DNA from 4 places in the Janthinobacterium sp. HH102 genome. Region 2 is predicted to be linked to each of the others. Evidence: predicted binding sites of a transcription regulator. Region 2 holds the regulator's gene; each other region holds the start of a gene.

Region 1 (4,375 bases), 620 kb from region 2:
ATGAAAACCCGGACGCCGAGCAGCTGGCCGAGATCACCATCATGGCCGCCGAAGAGATGACCCGTTTCGGCCTGTCGCCGCGCGCGGCCCTGCTGTCGCACTCGAACTTCGGTTCCAGCGACAGCGCCTCGGCGCAAAAGATGCGCGCCGCCCTGGCCATCGTCAAGGAACGTGCGCCGGACCTGGAAATCGACGGCGAAATGCACGGCGATACGGCCCTCGACAGCAAGCTGCGTCAAAAGATCATGCCGAATTCGGCACTGAAGAACGACGCCAACCTGCTCGTCATGCCGAACATCGAATCGGCCAACATCGCCTACAACCTGGTGAAGACGGCGGCCGGCAACGGCATCGCCGTGGGTCCGATCCTGCTCGGCTGCGCCAAGCCCGTGCACATTCTGACGCCATCGGCCACCGTGCGCCGCATCGTCAACATGACGGCCTTGTGCGTGGTCGACGCAGTGGCCCAGCGTAAGGTCTAAGCGTTAGCTGCACATGAAAAGCCGCCCCATCCGCAAGGAGGGGCGGCTTTTTTACGTCGGTGGCACGGGCAGGGCCGTGGCGGCCGGATGGCGGCGCAGGTAATAGTGGCGGTACAGCATGATCTCGCCCCATACCAGCAGCAGCGCGACCAGCGCGAACAGGGCCAGCGTGATCTTGAGCGAGTTGAAATACGCGCCGGCCTGGCGCTTGATGGCGTCGACGAAAATCATCGGCACTGACTTGTCGAGTTTGCTGAAGTCGGCCTGGCGCGCCACGTCGGTGGTCAGGCGCACGGCCAGGTCGGTGCCCAGCGCGGCCAGCTCGCCCGTCGCCTGGCCACGGAAGTTGGCGCCCTTGAGCGCTTCGCCGAGCAGGCCGACCCTGGCGATCAGCTGTTCCTGCAGCACTTGCGTCAGCAGCACGCTGCCGCGGCGCAGGATGAATTCATTGATCCAGTGCGCCTTGCTGCGTTCCCAGTAGCTGCTGGACGTGGGCTGGTAATACATGCCTTGCACGTAGGGTTCGAGCAGGCTGCGCACGCTGATGGGCTGGCCCGGGGCGATCAGCTTGACCTGCTGCTCCAGGTAGACGCGCAGCGCCGGCATCTGCGCTTCGACCACCGGCTGCAGGTCGCGCTCGAGGGCCTGGTTGACCATGCGGTGTGCGCTGTGCACGGCGCCAAACCCGCCGCCGAGGAGCGGCAGCGCGAGCAGGATCAACACATAGCTGAGCTTGGCGGCCACATGCCAGGCGCGCGGACGGCGCACGAGCAGGCATTTTCTGGCCAGCTGGTAGCAGATGCCGAGCGCCAGCACAAAGCCGAGCATGCCATACAGCAGCATCGATGGCAGGGCGGTCCACAGCAGTTCACTGCCGAACGGCGCCAGGCTGCTGCCCCAATTGATCATTTGTTGCTTCATCTACATTGCCTTGATATGGAAAATCAGGCAAGTATAGCCATTGTGCAACAGAACGTGGCGCGCGGGACCTCAGTGCGCCATCAGCACGGGCAAGGTCATCTGGCGCAGCACCGTTTCCGTCACGCCGCCCAGCAGGATTTCGCGGAAGCGGGCGTGGCCGTAGCCGCCCATGCCCAGCAGGTCCGCATGCACTTCGGCCGTCATGGCCAGCAGCGCCGCGCCGACGTCGCCCGTGGTGACGGCGGGGCGCACCTCCACGGGTACGCCATGGCGGCTCAGGTAGGCGGCGATGTCGGCGCCCGGATGGCGGGCCGGCTGTGCGTGGCCGGCCGGCGGGTGCAGCAGGGCCAGCACCACCAGGCGCGCCGCGCGCAGCAGGGGCAGGGCGTGGCCGATGGCGCGCGTCGCTTCCATGCTGCCATCCCAGGCCACCACCACGGTGTTGTCCACTTGCGCGAATTGACCGCTGCGCGGCACGATCAGCACGGGACGGGCCGCGTTCAGCATGACGTAGGGCACCAGGTCGCTCATGGCGCCGGGCAGCGCTTCGCTGGCGTCGTGCTGGCTGAGCACCGTCAAGTCGCTGTAGCGGGCGCTGACGGCCAGGCCGCCATCCTCGTCGTCTTCGATCAGGCGCCGCTCGAGCGAAACGGCGCCCGCCTGGCGCGCCAGCGTTTCAAACTGGTCCAGCGCCTGCTCCGCCTGTCCGTGCAGGGCGGTAATTTGCGCCGCCACGGCGCCGCCGCGCATGCCGCGGTTGTTTTCCAGGGTAAAGCGCGACACGCCCGTCATGGCGGCGCCGATCAGGTGCGCCTGGTGCGTGTGCGCCAGCCGCGCCGCGATGGCGACGCGCTGCGGCGCATGGCGCGACAGGTCGGCGTGGACGAGGATGGATTTGTAAGCCATGGTGTCATTCGCTAGTCAGGGTGGCAACAAGGCTAGAACGGCAACACGGGCAAGTCCAGCATTGCCGTGCCGGCGGGCGGTTTTCTTATGCGGGGCTTGACGTGGGTCAAAAAAACACGGGCGAGGGCCTTTCGCAAGGCGATAGCCAGGAGATTGCGAGCTGTTTGATGTGCATCAAAATGCGGGGTCCGCCACCAGCCATAATGGCCTTGAACTCCTTGCCCTTCCAGTGGTCTGCATCGGCGCCGGCGCCATCTGTCCGGCACTTCCTTGTGTGACGCAACAACGCTGGCCGTGGCGGGAGTTCAATTCTCGGCGCCTTGCCTGGAGTCATGCTACATTCGCGTCCTGTTTTTCTGAAAGGATGACGATGCCTTTAGGTAATAACGGTAACAACTTCTTGCAGCACAATCAGCAAGCCTGGGATGCCCAGGCTGCACGGAACAGCCCGTGGTCGCAACCCGTCGATAGCGCCACCATCGCCGCGGCCCGTGCCGGGCAGTGGCAAATCCATCTGACGCCCGGTCCCTTGCCAGCCGGCTGGCTGGGCGAGGTGCGCGGCAAGCGCATCCTGTGCCTGGCCGGTGCCGGCGGGCAGCAGGCGCCCGTGCTGGCTGCCGCCGGCGCGCACGTCACCGTCTTCGATCTGTCTGAACAGCAACTGGCGCAAGACCGCATGGTGGCCGAACGCGACGGCTTGCAACTGGCCACCGTCCAGGGCGATATGCGCGATCTGGCCTGCTTTTCCGACGCCAGCTTCGATGTCATCATCCACCCCGTGTCGAACCAGTACGTGCCCGATATCGCTCCCGTGTGGCGCGAATGCGCGCGCGTGCTGGCCGATGGCGGCGTGCTGCTGAGCAGTTTCTTCAACCCAGCCGTCTTCATCGGCGACCGCGATCCGCAATGGGCACAGCAGGGCTTGATACGGCCACGTTTCGTGCTGCCGTATTCGGATGTGGAGGATATGGATGCCGATGCGCTGGCGGCGCGCATGGAAAAGGGCGAGGCGCTGGTCTTCGGCCACAGCCTGGACAGCCAGATCGGCGGCCAGCTGGCGGCGGGCTTCGTGCTGGCCGGTTACCACGAGGAAATGCATCCCCACCCGCGCTTTGAAATTGAAAAATTCCTGCCCAGCTTTATTGCCACGCGGGCCGTCAGGCTGGCGCGCGCGGTATAGCGATCATTAGTTGTACGGCTGCAAGTCCAGCCAGACGGCGTACGACAGGCGCTTACCGTTCCACAGGCCGCCGCCGCGGATGACGGCGTCGCACGAGGTCAGCTGGCCTACCAGATCCATGCGGCCCAGGTTGCGGCGCAGGCGCAGGGCGTCGTTGTGCGACAGGTAGCCCACCAGCAGGCCGTCGATGAAGACGGCGATGGCCTTGTCCTGGAACGGGTTGGCATCGTCGCAGACGAGCAGGGCCAGGCATTTTTCTTCCGCGTTGCCGGGGCCGTGTTCGCCGGCCAGCCTGGCGATGGCGGGTTGGTACATCGCTTCGTTTTCCACTTCCGACGCAAAGCGCCCTTCATCGCTCCAGTGGTGCGCCGGTGCGCCCGCAGGGATCGCCGGCACGTACTGGCGCACGGAGACGAGCGGCTTGTGCAGCGGTTTGACGGGCGTGCGGCCGCTGAAGACGTAGTACAGCAGGGCGATGACGATCACGATGGCAAGCAGGTAAAGCATGGTATCTCTCTGATTTCGAAGGGGGAAGCCGGGATCGCGGGCATGCCGCGCGGCGTTGCCGCTACTATAGCAAGTTCGCCGCCCGGTCCCGGGTAAATCTGGCCATCAGATGACGCCGCCGGCGCAGCGCCAGCGGATCGTTCAGCACGATGGGCGAGGCGCCCGTCAAGCCCGAATAATACTGGCCGTGCCGGCGCAGGACGAAGGCATAGTCGCGCAGCGCGTGGCCGTGCGCCAGCATGCGCGCATCGCAATCGACCTCGATGGCAAAGCGCAGCCGGTGCAGCTGCCACCACAGGGGCACATTCCACGGCATGATCACGATCAAGCCGTAGGCCAGGGCCAGCAACTGCGGATCGCGCGTGGCTAGCCGGCATTG
Region 2 (4,375 bases):
CGGCTCCGAAAAAGATGTCGAGAACGTGGCCCATTACGTGCTGAGTCTGTCCGGTTCCACGTCGGACCCCGTCAAGTCCGTGCTGGGCAAGGCCAAGTTCGGCGCCTGCATGGCCTGTCACGGTGCCGATGCGAAGGGCAACCAGATGCTCGGCGCGCCTAACCTGACGGACAAGATCTGGCTGTACGGCGGCAGCGCCGATACCATCATGGAAACCGTGCGCAAGGGTCGCAACAACACCATGCCGGCCTTCAGCGACTTCCTCGGCGAATCCAAGGTACACGTGCTGTCGGCGTATGTCTGGAGCCTGTCGAATCCCCAGACGCCCGTGAAATGATGTAATGGAACCTCAAGTCATCAAGATGTATGCGGCCCGCGAGCAAATCTACCCTCGCGAGGCCAAAGGACGCTACGCTACCTGGCGATGGGTATGCGTATGGCTTACCCAGCTCGCGTTCTACGGCTTGCCGTGGTTGACCTGGAATGGCAGGCAAGCCCTGCTGTTCGATTTGACCACGCGCAAGTTCTACATTTTCGGCGTCGTGCTGTGGCCCCAGGATTTCATCTATCTGGCGGCCCTGCTGATCATCTGTGCGTATTTGTTATTCCTCGTCACGGCCATTGCCGGGCGGGTGTGGTGCGGGTTTTCTTGCCCGCAAACGGTATACACGGAAATCTTCCTGTGGGTCGAACGCCGCATCGAGGGCACGCGCAGCGCGCGCATGGCCCTCGACAAGCAGGGCCCCTCCGTGCGCAAGGCGTTCAAGAAGACGGCCAAGCACCTGGTATGGGGCGCCATCGCCCTGTGGACGGGCTTTACCTTTGTCGGCTACTTCACGCCGATCAAGGAACTGGCGCGCGAAGTGACCACCCTCAATTTCGGTCCCTGGGAATGGTTCTGGGTCTTGTTCTACAGCCTGGCAACCTACGGCAACGCGGGCTGGCTGCGCGAGCAGGTGTGCAAATACATGTGCCCCTACGCGCGCTTCCAGAGCGCCATGTTCGACCAGGACACGCTGATCATCACCTACGATGCCAAGCGCGGCGAACCACGCGGCGCCATGAGCAAGAAGGCCGGCAACAACGACAAGCTGGGCGACTGCATCGATTGCACCCTGTGCGTGCAGGTGTGTCCGACCGGTATCGATATCCGCAACGGCCTGCAATATGAATGCATCGGCTGCGCCGCCTGCGTCGATGCCTGCAATACGGTGATGGACAAGGTCGAGCGGCCGCGTGGCCTGATACGCTACAGCACCGACCATGCGATGGAAAACAACTTCAATTCGAAGCAGATCCGCCAGCGCGCCATGCGCCCGCGCGTGCTGATCTACACGTCCATCCTGGCCCTGATTATCATCGCCGTGTGTACGTCGCTGGCCCTGCGCACGCCCCTGAAAATGGACGTGATCCGCGACCGCGGTTCGATGGGACGCGAGGTGGAAGACGGCATGATCGAAAACGTCTATCGTCTGCAGATCATGAACACCTCGGAGCAAAGCCAGCATTTCAAAATCAGCGCTTCCGGCTTGCCGGGCCTGACCTTGCTGACGCGCGACGAAGTGACCTTGCAGCCGACGGAAACGCTGGGCTGGCCGATCCGCCTGCGCGTGCCGCACGGCGTCGGCGAGAAGGGCTCGAACAAGATTGCGATCGAATTGCACTCGCTGGACGACCCGTCGCTGCATGTGCGCGAAAGCGCGGTATTCATCGTGCCGCGCTAATGCAGGAAGGCCGGTCCCCGCATGGGGGCTGGCCGTATACCAGAAACACAGGAGAAATACCATGTCCGACAGTCTGAAACTGCAACCTCCCGTTGCCCCGTGGTACAAACACCGCTGGCCATGGCTGCTGATGATCGGTCCCGGCCTGTCCGTGGTCGTCGGCAGCTTCATGGGCTATATCGCGTTTACGCAGCCCGACGCGCTGGTGGTGGGCGACTATTACAAGCAGGGCAAGGCGATCAACCAGGATTTGAAGCGCGACACGATCGCCAGCGACCTGGCCATGGATACGACCCTGTCGTATGACGTCGCTGCAGCGCGCCTCAGCGGCTCCGTGCACAGCTTCGGCAAGGCGTACCAGGGGCCTTTGCAGCTGCACCTGGCGCATGCGACCCTGCCGGAAAAGGATATCAAGCTGCTGGTGCAGCCCGATGCGGCCGGCAATTTTTCCGTGGCGCTGCCGATGCTCGAGCGCAGCCGCTGGCAAGTGCTGGTGGAAAACGACAAACGCGAGTGGCGCCTGTCCGGCATCTGGACCTGGCCCGTGCAACGCAGCATCGCGCTGCATGCGGATGAAGAGTTATAACGTACAGCGCCGGGAAAAAACCGTAGCGAGCGGCAGTGATTTGTGGCTGAGAAGCACAGCTGTGCTATAGCACAGCGAGCATCGCAGGCCGCAAAGCACGACGCGCAGTAGGTTTTGACGGTGCTGTTACTTGCAGACGTCGGTGCCGGCTGTAATGGCTTTCAGCTTGGCCGGCTGCAAGATCTCGATCTCGCGGTTGGAGACGCGCAGCCAGCCTTCCTTCTTGAATTTCGACAATAAACGGCTGACGCTTTCGATGGTCAGGCCCAGGTAGTTGCCGATTTCCTCGCGCGACATGCGCAACTGAAATTTGCTGGCCGAATAGCCGCGCGCTTCATAGCGCGACGCCAGGTTGACGATAAAGGCGGCAAAACGCTGCGTCGCCTGCATGTTGCCCAGCAACAGCATGACACTTTGCTCGCGCGTGATTTCCTGGCTCATCATGCGGTGGAAATGGCGCAGCAGGGTCGGCATATTGCCCAGCAATTGTTCCAGGCTGGAAAACGGGATTTCACACACTTCGCTGTCTTCCAGCGCCACCGCATTACAGTGGTGGCGGTCGGCGCTGATGGCGTCCATGCCCAGCAGTTCGCCCGCCATCTGGAAACCCGTCACCTGCTCTTCGCCGCCCGGATTGATCTGGTAGGTCTTGAAGTGGCCCAGACGGATCGCATACAGGTTCTGGAACGAGTCGCCGATGCGGAACAGCGAAGCGCCGCGCACGATCTTGCGGCGGCGGCCAATGATCTGGTCCAGTCTGTCCATGTCGCCCACGTCGAGGCCCATCGGCAGACACAATTGATGCATGCTGCAGGTCGAGCATCGCGCACGCAACGCTTCCACGGTCACTGTGGGCGAGGTTGGAGTGAGTAGCGCTTCAGTCATGTCGGTACCTTTTAGAAAATGCAACAACAAGTTTACTGCATACAGGGTTGCCGTGTGCCAATTTCACCGCAATTTCGCTGAATAAACGACGTTCCGACTTTAATTATATGGCAACATCGTCAAAAGCCCATGCGGAGAGGGCAATTTGCGTGGCGGCGCTTGCCAAGCTGGGGTATTGATAGGAAAATTCCTGACAGCATTATCTGCCGCCTGTGCCGCCCGGTACTGAAAAGGAAATCATGAAGCCTCTCGGCATCAAAGCAAAAGTCGCGCTGGCCACCAGCCTGACCTCGATCGCCATGATCGCGCTGGTCACCATGATCCAGGTGCAGCACATGCGCGACGATTTCACCAAGGTACTGTTGAGCCAGCAGTCGTCCCTGATCAGCCGCACCGCCGCCGAGCTCGACGACAAGCTGGGCATGCTGCTGCAGATCGTCACCCTGACGGCCCGGCAGCAGCCGCCAGAACTGATCACCCAGCCCGCCCAATTGCGCGAATACTATTCGCGCCGCTCGATGCTGGTGCTGTTCGACGACGTGCTGGTGCTCGACGCGCACGGCGCCGTCGTGGCCGACATGCCGGAAGTGGCGGGGCGCGCCGGCATCAACGTCGCCGAGCGCGAGTATTTCCAGACCGTGCTGCGCACGCGCCAGCCCATGATCACCGAGCCGATGCTGGGCAAATCGAGCGGCATGCCCATCGTGCAGATGGTCGCGCCCGTGCTGGGCGCCGATGGCCAGGTGGCCGGCGTGGTGATCGGCGTGCTGCGCCTGTACAAGGATAACCTGCTGGGGAGGTTGCGCTCGGAAAAGATCGGCAAGAGCGGCTATTACTTCGTCCTCACGCGCGGCGCCGTGCCGCGCTATGTGCTGCATCCCGACACCAGCCGTTTGCTGCAGCCGCGCCTGCCGAACGCCAACCTGACGACCACCCGGCTGCTGAAGGACGATGGCGAAGGCACCATGGTCAGCACCAACAGCCGCGGCATCACGGCCGTCAACAGCTTCAAGCGCCTGAAATCCGTAAATTGGCTGCTGGCCGCCTCGCTGCCCCTCGACGACGCCTTCGAACCGTTCGACGGCGTGCTGTACCGGCTGGTGCTGTGGAGCATCCTCGCCTCGCTGCTGGCCGCAGCCGTGCTGGGCTGGGTCACCGTGCGCCTGCTCTCGCCGCTGGT
Region 3 (4,375 bases), 720 kb from region 2:
CGGCGCCTGGGCGACCTGCGCCTGGAATGCCGCGCCGGCATGGATTCGGGCCTGATCTCGAACGACCCGCAAATCATCGCCTGGCTGTCCAGCATGCTCTACAGCACCGACAAGGTCTGCTCGCAGCCGGACGGCAATTATCTGTTCTTCACGGACCGGCCCCTGTTCGGCGTGACCCTCGTGCATGGGGAGCGGCGCCTGGCCCTGCCGTTCACCATGCTGTATGCGGGCGGCGAGCAAACGCCCGCCTCGCTGCCCTATTGCGATTGCCAGGTCTTGCTTGACCACACGTATTACGCGCCCCTGTGGGATGCCAGCTGGCCCGACGATACTCTGCTGGAATTTGACTATATGGACGAGGTGGCGCCATGAAGTGGCTGATGATCGCCTTGCTGACGCTGCTAGCCGCCTGCTCCGGCACGCGCGCCTTGCAAGCAAGCAAGAACGTCCCGTACGCCACCCTGGAACAGACGGTGCAACCGGGCAGCAGCACACGCGAACAGGTGCGCGCCGCGCTGGGCGACAGCACGGCCATCCGTTTCGACAGCGGCAATGAAGTATGGATGTACAGCTACCCGACGGCCTCTGGCGCGCAGGGAGAATATGTCATTTTGTTTGGCGGGGATGGGGTGGTGAAGAAGGTGCGCAGCGGGGACGTGTACCGGGTGAAGAAGTAAGAGTAACCCCACAGACAAAACCCGGGGGGAATGCTCCCAATGGGAAGCATTCCGGTCACGCAGTGACTGACCCCAGCCTTTCGCCGTTGGGGTAATTATCTTGCCTTCAGCAAGGCCCGCGACGCCACGCCCGCGCCCGCGCTGCGCCCCACGCCGGCAGCCTTGCGCTTGGGCGAGGCCTTCAATTTGAAGATGCCGATCGACTGGGCCACGCTCTCGGTGCGCTGCGCCAGGCTGGTGGCGGCCGCGGCCGCCTGCTCCACGAGGGCCGCATTCTGCTGCGTGATGCCATCCATGTGGATCACGGCCTGGTTGACTTGGCCGATACCCTGGTTCTGCTCGCGCGTGGTCGAGGAAATCTCGTCCATCACTTCCGTCACGCGGGCCACCGAGGCGATCACTTCCGTCATGGTGGCGCCCGCATTGCTGGTCAGCACGCTGCCCGCATTCACGGTGGCGATCGAATGGTCGATCAGGTTTTTCACCTCTTTCGCCGCCGTGGCAGAACGCTGCGCCAGGCTGCGTACTTCGCCCGCCACGACGGCGAAGCCGCGGCCGTGCTCGCCTGCGCGCGCCGCTTCCACGGCCGCGTTCAAGGCGAGGATGTTCGTCTGGAAGGCGATGCCGTCGATCAAGCCGATGATGTCGAGAATCTTGCGCGACGACGAGCTGATCTCGTCCATCGTGGTGACCACTTCGCTGACGATGGTGCCGCCCCTGGCCGCGATAGTCGATGCCTGCACCGCCAGGTCGTTGGCCGTGGCCACGTGGTCGGCGCTGTTTTGCACGGTCGATGTCAGCTCTTCCATGCTGGCCGCCGTCTGCTCCAGGCTGGACGCCTGCGATTCCGTGCGGCTGGACAAGTCCATATTGCCCGTGGCGATTTCCGCCGTGGTGATGCGGATATCCTCGAAGTTGGCGCGCACGTCGCCGATGATGCTGTGCAAGTTGATATTGGTCTGGCGCAAGGCCGCCATCAATTGACCCATGTCGTCGTCGCGCACCTTGTCGATCACGCCCGTCAAGTCACCCCCGGCCATCTTGCGCGCCACCGTAATGGCGTCGCCCAGCGGCGCGACGATGGAATTGTGCAGATGGGCCCAGAAATACAGCATCAGCGCGACGGCGGCAGCGGCGGCGCCGCTGAGCCAGCTGCGCGTGGCCGTGCTCGTGTCGCCGTCGATATTCCACACGGCGCAGCCGAGGATGGCCAGCACCACGCCCAAGATGATGCAATGCAGGGCGATGTCTTGCGACAGGCTCAGCTTGCGCCACTCGGCCAGCTTGGCGGCCCATCCCTGGCGCACGACGCGGCCATTGCGGATCGCCAGGTTCGCGCTATTGCCGTCTTTAAAACTTTTATACAGGGCTGCCGCTTCGTTGATCTGCTCGCGCGTGGGCTTGGTGCGCACGGACATATAGCCGATCGGGCGGCCGTTTTCGATGACGGGTGTGATATTGGCGAAGACCCAGTAAAAGTCACCATTCTTGCAACGGTTCTTGACCATGCCGGTCCACGGCATGCCCGTCTTGATGGTGTCCCACAGGTCGGCAAACGCTTCAGCCGGCATATCGGGATGACGCAGGATATTCTGTGGCGCACCCAGCAGTTCCATTTCTGAAAAACCGCTGACCTCAATGAAATACTGATTGGCGTAATTGATGTTTCCCTGTAAATCCGTGGTGGAAACAATCGTCATGCCTTCATTTAATACGTATTCATTTTGCGTGATAGGCGTATTGACCCGCATCGTCGCTCCTCTATTTTTATCAACTAGCATAACAAAATCATAAAAACAATATACCACATCAAGCACCCATGATATATCGCCCCGGCGGCAGTGACACTGGTCAAAAAATTTAATAAAAACCAATTCATTTATGTTTTAGAATTTACTTTGATTCAACTAGATTGATTTTATTGAATGTAAAATTCAAATTGGAAGCAGACACAATAATTAATAAAAAATTATGTATCGATGCGGCAGCCAATAAATATGGTGTTTGCGCCGATAAAAAAACGCGCAAGCGCCGCAATATGCGCCGGCCCATGACGGGGCCTGCCGCCAACCATAACGCCGCAACCACGAACATTTCTTGAGGGAAAATAAAAACTGGCGCGAACGCGCCAGTGGGGGAACTGTCTCCAATCCGCGACACAGGCGCCGGGGAGGCGCCTGTGCAGGGACAGCTTACTTGAATGATTTACGCGGTGGCGATTTCGGACGCGGCGGCGCAGGCTTGCGCTCCGTCGTGCCGTCATCGAGGCTGATGCGCAGTTTCTGGCCCGACACGACGACCGATTTCAGGTGGTCGAGGATTTCCGGCGGCATGCCTTCCGGCAGGTCCAGCACGCTGTAGTTGTCAAAGATATCGATGCGGCCGATATGCTTGGCTTCCAGGTTCGCTTCGTTGGCGATGGCACCCACGATGTTGCTTGGCGTCACGGCGTGCTCGCGGCCCACTTCGATGCGGTAAGCCGTCACGCCTGGACGTGGACGTTCCTTCTTCGGCGCGCGCGGCGCAGGTGCTGCATCGCCCGCGTCCGCTGGCGCATCCTTGAACGCTGGCGCGGATTTGGCGGCGAACGGCTTGCGCGGCGCGGCTGGCGGCGCCAGGTCCGGCGCGTCGCCATCGCGGCTGATGCGCAGCTGCTGGCCCGCGACCCACACGGTCTTCAGCTGGTCCAGCAATTCTTTCGGCATGCTGTCTGGCAAGTCCAGGACGCTGTAGTCGTCATAGATTTCGATGCGGCCGATGTTTTTCGAATCGATGCCCGCTTCGTTGGCGATGGCGCCCACGATATTGCCCGGTTTCACGCCATGCTGATGACCGACTTCAATACGGAAGGTCTGCATGCCGGCGTCGGCTGGGCGCTGGATGCGTTCCTTTTTCGGGAAGGCCGGGCGTTCGCTGCGCTCGTTACGGTCGAAGCGGTCGCCCCGTTCCGGACGGTCGTTGCGCTCAAAACGGTCCTGGCGCACAGGACGGTCGTCTTGCCACGTGGCTTGCTCGCGCGCCTTGTTCTTGTCCAGCAGCAGCGGCGTATTGCCACGCGCCATCTTCGCCAGGGCGGCGGCGATTTCAATGGCGGGAATGTTCTGTTCGCGCTCGAAGTCCTCGATCAGCGACTGGAACTGCTCCAGTTCGCCCAAGGCCAGGGTTTCACTGATCTGTTCCTTGAACTTGGCGATGCGCACGTCGTTCACGGCCTGGATCGTCGGCAATTCCAGCATGCCGATCGGCTGGCGGGTCGAGCGTTCGATGGCTTTCAACAAGTTCTTTTCACGCGGGGTGATGAACAGGATCGCTTCGCCGCTGCGGCCGGCGCGGCCCGTGCGGCCGATGCGGTGGGTATAGCTTTCCGGATCGTGCGGCACATCGTAGTTGACGACGTGGCTGATGCGCTCGACGTCCAGGCCGCGGGCGGCCACGTCGGTTGCCACGAGGATGTCGATCTTGCCGTCTTTCAACTGCTGGATCGTGCGCTCGCGCTGGGCTTGCTGGATGTCGCCATTGATGGCGGCGGCCGAGAAGCCGCGCGCTTGCAGCTTGCTGGCCAGCTCTTCCGTGCCCAGCTTGGTGCGGGCGAAGATGATCATGCCGTCAAACGCTTCCGCTTCCAGGATGCGCGTCAGCGCGTCGAGCTTGTGCATGCCCGACACGAGCCAGTAGCGCTGGCGGATGTTGTCGGCCGT
Region 4 (4,375 bases), 2.1 Mb from region 2:
GAGCGCCAGTTTCGCCCCTGCGAAACGCAGGCTGGCGCTGGCCGTGTCGTAGCATAAAAAGGCGCAATCCATGCCGTCGTTCGAGCCGGCGTGGCCGGTGGCCGCGCCGCTGTCGGCGCCGTCCTGGCCCAGCAGGGTCTTGATGGCGCGGCTGACGGCGCCGATCAGGGCGGCCGGATCGCGCGGCCCCCGTTCGCGCAAGGCCTGGCTCAGGGCCGACGAGGCGATCAGGGTCATGAAGGCGCCCGGCACGCCGTGGCCCGTGCAGTCGGCGATGGCGGCGAACCAGCCCCCTTCGTGGCGTTCGAAAAAGTAGAAGTCGCCGCCGACGACGTCGCGCGGCTGCCATTCCAGGTGCGCGTCGGGCAGGGTGGCGCGCAATTCCGCATCGGAGGTGCGCAGCAGCGCGCGCTGGATCACGCTGGCGTAATCGATGCTGTGCATGATCTGCCGGTTCTTTTCCGCCTGCATGGTGGCCACCACGTTCATCAGCTGCAGGCCGAAGCCCACGCCGGCCAGCGCGCCATCCTCGGTGATGATGAAGCCGTCGGCCAGCGCCTTCTCTCCCGCTTCCACGGCGCGGAAAGTGAGGTCTTCGATGCTCATGGCGCCATCGACGATCAGCGGTTCCTTGTCCATGAAGGCGATGCAGCTCTTCTTGCCGTACACCTCGTGATAAAAGGGCTTGGACATCTGCGACATGAAGATATTGCGGCTGATTAAGCCGATCGGCTTCTGCTGCTCCGTGACGGGCAGGCTCATCATGTCACGCCGTTCCGTGAACAATTCCAGCACGGCGAAGTTGCTGGCGTCGGCCTGCACGGATTCCGTGGGAACGCACAGATCAAGCGCCACGGACGTGCGATAACGGGGAAGATGCAATCGAGAAGCGTTGAACTCCACAGCGGCTACCTTTACATGACGATCGGACCTTTGTTGTCGCGAGAGCAAGGCGACTGACAAACAGGCAATATCATCATGGTAGCCGCTGAATATGACGGCTTGATTACCGGCTTGTCAAAACCGTATGCAAGATGGCTGCATGGCAATCCGCTGCCGGGCTTACAGACGCCTGGCCAGCGCCTGTGCCTGCTCCAGCCAGCGCGCGCGCTGCGTGCCGGTGGAATCGATCATGGGGCCGAAGCAGGCCACCTTGACGGGCTTGACGCCGCAAAATTCCAGGGTCGTCTTGCGCAGCTGGTGAATGCCGGGCATGTGGTAGACCCAGCGGAAATACCAGGGCGGCGTGTCCATCGCCACCAGCAGCTGCGCCGTGCGGCCCTTCAGCAGCTGGGCGGGAAAGGCCTTGCCCGGGCGGTATTTGAAGGCAAAGCCGGGCAGGAAGATACGGTCGACAAAACCTTTCAGCAGGGCCGGCGCGCCGCCCCACCAGATCGGGTAGGCGAACACCAGGTGTTCGGCCCAGCTGATGGCTTCCTGCGCGGCCAGCAAGTCTGGCTCCAGCGGCTGCACCTGGCGGTAGCCTTCATGCAGGTTCTGGTCGAAGTCCAGCTGGCCCAGGCGCAGTTCGCGCACGGTATGGCCTGCGCTGCGGGCCGTGGCGGCGTAGGCCTCGGCCAGGGCGGCGCAGAAACTGTCGCTGGAGGGGTGGCCGAGGAGAATTAAAATGCGCTTCGGTGTCGTCTTGGTCATGATGCAGGCTGTCCGTTAAAGAAGAGCTTGCATGCTAAAGCCTGCCCCTGGGGGCAGAGTCAAGCGCGCAGTGTCAGGCTGCCTGCAGTTGCTGGCGCGCCAGGCAGTCGCGGATTTCCGTGTCGATGTCGGCCAGCTGCGCGTCGAGCTGGCGCAGGCGGGCGATATCCTGCCGCACCTGCGCGCGCTTGGCGTCGATGTGCCGTGACAGGGCGGCCCAGTCCGTATCGTCGCCGGCCAGGACGGGCAGCAGTTCGGCCAGGCGGAAGCCCAGGACCTGCGCCTGGCGTATCAGTTTGACCTGCGCCAGGTCCTGCTGCGTGTAGACGCGATAGGCGCCGGAACGGCGCACGTCGCCCAGCAAGCCCAGCGCTTCATAGTGGCGCAAGGCCTTGGGCGAGGTGCCCGCCAGGCGGGCGATTTCTCCGATGTACATGCTTGTCCCTTGTTGAGCTGCGGCGCACGCAGTGTAGCGCAGGTGGCTTGCCAGGCGCTACCTTCCGCGCTGCCTCAGGAGGCTTTGCGCGGCGGGACTTTCTTCGCCGTGCACTCGGCGCAGGTGCCGTACAGCGACAGCGCGTGCTCGTGCAGCACGAAGCCCCGTTCGGCGGCGATCTCGTTCTGGCGCAGTTCGATGCCTTCGTCGACGAATTCATCGACCTTGCCGCAACCCGTGCAGACCAGGTGGTCGTGGTGCTGGCCTTCATTCAGTTCGAACACGGCGTGGCCCGATTCGAAGTGCCGGCGAAACAGAATGCCGGCCTCGGCAAACTGCATCAGCACGCGGTAGATGGTGGCCAGGCCCACGTCGATCTTTTCGGCCAGCAAGAGTTTGTAGACATCGTCCGCACTCAGGTGCTTGATCGTGCCTTCCTGGAACAGCTGCAGAATCCGCAAGCGGGGGATGGTCACTTTCAAGCCCGATTCACGCAGTTCCCTCAATATATCCATGTCTCCCATTCCTTTTTGTAGTCGCTGAGCGAGGTAAGCCATTATATCGCAAATGATAATCATTACCATTCTCATGTGTGCACTGGAAATAGTATGCTGCAGGGGCCGGCGGCAATCCAGTGACATCGGCGCAAGTAACCATTGCGCGGCGCGCAACTTGTCTCAGCATTGCGCGGCTGGCTGGCCGCTGAAATAGGGGACCTTGCATCCGGTCACGCTGCATTGCCGCATTTTCTTGACTTGGGCAAAGGAAAAAATCCGTCTAGTGATGCCATCTAGCACTATTTGATGTGGATCAAAGTTTTTGTTGCACTGCACTCTTAGACTTCGCAGCGTTACTTAACGACAAAAAGAGGGAACTAGAATGAAAAAGTCCGCAACTGCAGCAGCAATCGTCCTGGCCGCCATCGGCGCCTTCGCCGGCAACGCAATGGCACAGGAAAGCCCATGGCTGGTCCGTGCCCGCGCCGTGCACATCGATCCGGCCAACAAATCTGCTCCTGTTGGTGGCGTCGGCGCATCCGACCTTATTCACGTCAGCAGCAAGACGATTCCTGAAATCGATATTTCGTATTTCTTCACGCCTAACATCGCTGCCGAGCTGATCCTGACGTATCCGCAAAAGCATGACGTTACCTTGTCCGGCACGAAGATCGGTACTTTCAAGCATTTGCCGCCGACCCTGTCGCTGCAATACCACTTCATGCCTGAAAAACAGTTCAGCCCATACGTAGGTGCCGGCGTGAACTACACGAATATCTCGGACGTGAAATTGCTGAACGGCGCAGGCCGCCTGGAGCATGACAGCTGGGGCTACTCGCTGCAAGCCGGTGTCGATTACAAACTGGACAAAAACTGGTCGCTGAACTTTGACATCAAGAAAGTACAGATCCGCAGCGACGTACTGGCCGGCGGCGCCAAGATCAGCGAAGTCAAAGTCGATCCTATCCTGATCGGCGTAGGCGTGGGCTACCGCTTCTAAATAGTGATGGCGCCCGCAAGGCGCGGACAATAAAAAAGGACGGCCTTGGCCGTCCTTTTTACGTTTGGTGCACGCTGTTTATTTTTTCAGCGTCTTTTCCAGCGCCAGCTGGTAGTCCGTCTTTTCGTAACCGGCCAGGTATTTGTTCGTCGCGTCGAGGAAGGCGCGCGAGCGGTAGGCCGCTTCCAGGTCCTTCACCCATGGCTTGGCCTTGTCGGCCGTGCGGATGGCGACCAGGTTGATGTAGCTGTCCGAGATCTTTTCCACGGAGAGGGCCGAGGTCAGCTTCATGCCGGCGGCCAGGGCGAAGTTACCGTTCACAAAGGCGTAGTCGGCGTCTGCCAGCGAACGTGGCAGCTGCGCCGCTTCCAGCGGCACCAGTTTCAGCTTCTTCGGGTTCTCCAGCACGTCGCGTTCGGACGCGCGCAGCGGGTCGACGTTCGGTTTGAGCTTGATCCAGCCCATCTTGGCCAGCATCACCAGCGCGCGCGCCTGGTTGGTCGGGTCGTTCGGCATGGTGATGGTGGCGCCGTTCTTCACGTCGGCCAGGGTTTTCTGCTTGCCGCCGTACAGGCCGATCGGCATGGTCGGCACGGTGATCAAGGAGCTCAATGGCAGCTTGTTATCGGTGGCGAATTTGGTCAGGTAGACGATGTGCTGGAACACGTTGGCGTCCAGCGACCCTTCGGCCAGCGCGTAGTTCGGCTGCACGTAGTCGTTGAATTCCACGATCTTGACCTTGTAGCCCTGTTTTTCCAGGATAGGCTTGATGCCCAGCTTCAGCTGGTC

Evidence for each region. Region 2 encodes FNR, which switches genes on or off when oxygen is low (the NO sensors DNR and NnrR bind a similar motif). Its sites were predicted from a motif close to TTGATNNNNATCAA; they were not measured.
Region 1: JAB4_RS27165 (universal stress protein) is a predicted target of FNR. The motif match lies at 2,474-2,487, and genes of this name have one in related genera.
Region 3: JAB4_RS04500 (PAS domain-containing methyl-accepting chemotaxis protein) is a predicted target of FNR. The motif match lies at 2,519-2,532, and genes of this name have one in related genera.
Region 4: JAB4_RS20345 (OmpW family outer membrane protein) is a predicted target of FNR. The motif match lies at 2,890-2,903, and genes of this name have one in related genera.

The regions. Positions count from the first base shown of each region.
Region 1 is NZ_CP062062.1:5,965,214-5,969,588, reverse strand. Features, by position in the region: gene JAB4_RS27175 (NADP-dependent malic enzyme) at 1-482, shown strand, start outside; gene JAB4_RS27170 (hypothetical protein) at 534-1,403, opposite strand; gene JAB4_RS27165 (universal stress protein) at 1,473-2,309, opposite strand; gene JAB4_RS27160 (class I SAM-dependent methyltransferase) at 2,674-3,489, shown strand; gene JAB4_RS27155 (hypothetical protein) at 3,496-3,996, opposite strand; gene JAB4_RS27150 (M56 family metallopeptidase) at 4,061-4,375, opposite strand, start outside.
Region 2 is NZ_CP062062.1:276,799-281,173, forward strand. Features, by position in the region: gene ccoP (cytochrome-c oxidase, cbb3-type subunit III) at 1-337, shown strand, start outside; gene ccoG (cytochrome c oxidase accessory protein CcoG) at 342-1,724, shown strand; gene JAB4_RS01205 (FixH family protein) at 1,786-2,310, shown strand; gene fnr (fumarate/nitrate reduction transcriptional regulator Fnr) at 2,437-3,195, opposite strand; gene JAB4_RS01215 (response regulator) at 3,435-4,375, shown strand, end outside.
Region 3 is NZ_CP062062.1:992,406-996,780, reverse strand. Features, by position in the region: gene JAB4_RS04510 (hypothetical protein) at 1-372, shown strand, start outside; gene bamE (outer membrane protein assembly factor BamE) at 369-677, shown strand; gene JAB4_RS04500 (PAS domain-containing methyl-accepting chemotaxis protein) at 773-2,428, opposite strand; gene JAB4_RS04495 (DEAD/DEAH box helicase) at 2,870-4,375, opposite strand, start outside.
Region 4 is NZ_CP062062.1:4,477,273-4,481,647, reverse strand. Features, by position in the region: gene JAB4_RS20365 (SpoIIE family protein phosphatase) at 1-882, opposite strand, end outside; gene JAB4_RS20360 (NAD(P)H-dependent oxidoreductase) at 1,063-1,653, opposite strand; gene JAB4_RS20355 (MerR family transcriptional regulator) at 1,727-2,089, opposite strand; gene fur (ferric iron uptake transcriptional regulator) at 2,164-2,604, opposite strand; gene JAB4_RS20345 (OmpW family outer membrane protein) at 2,969-3,586, shown strand; gene JAB4_RS20340 (MetQ/NlpA family ABC transporter substrate-binding protein) at 3,665-4,375, opposite strand, start outside.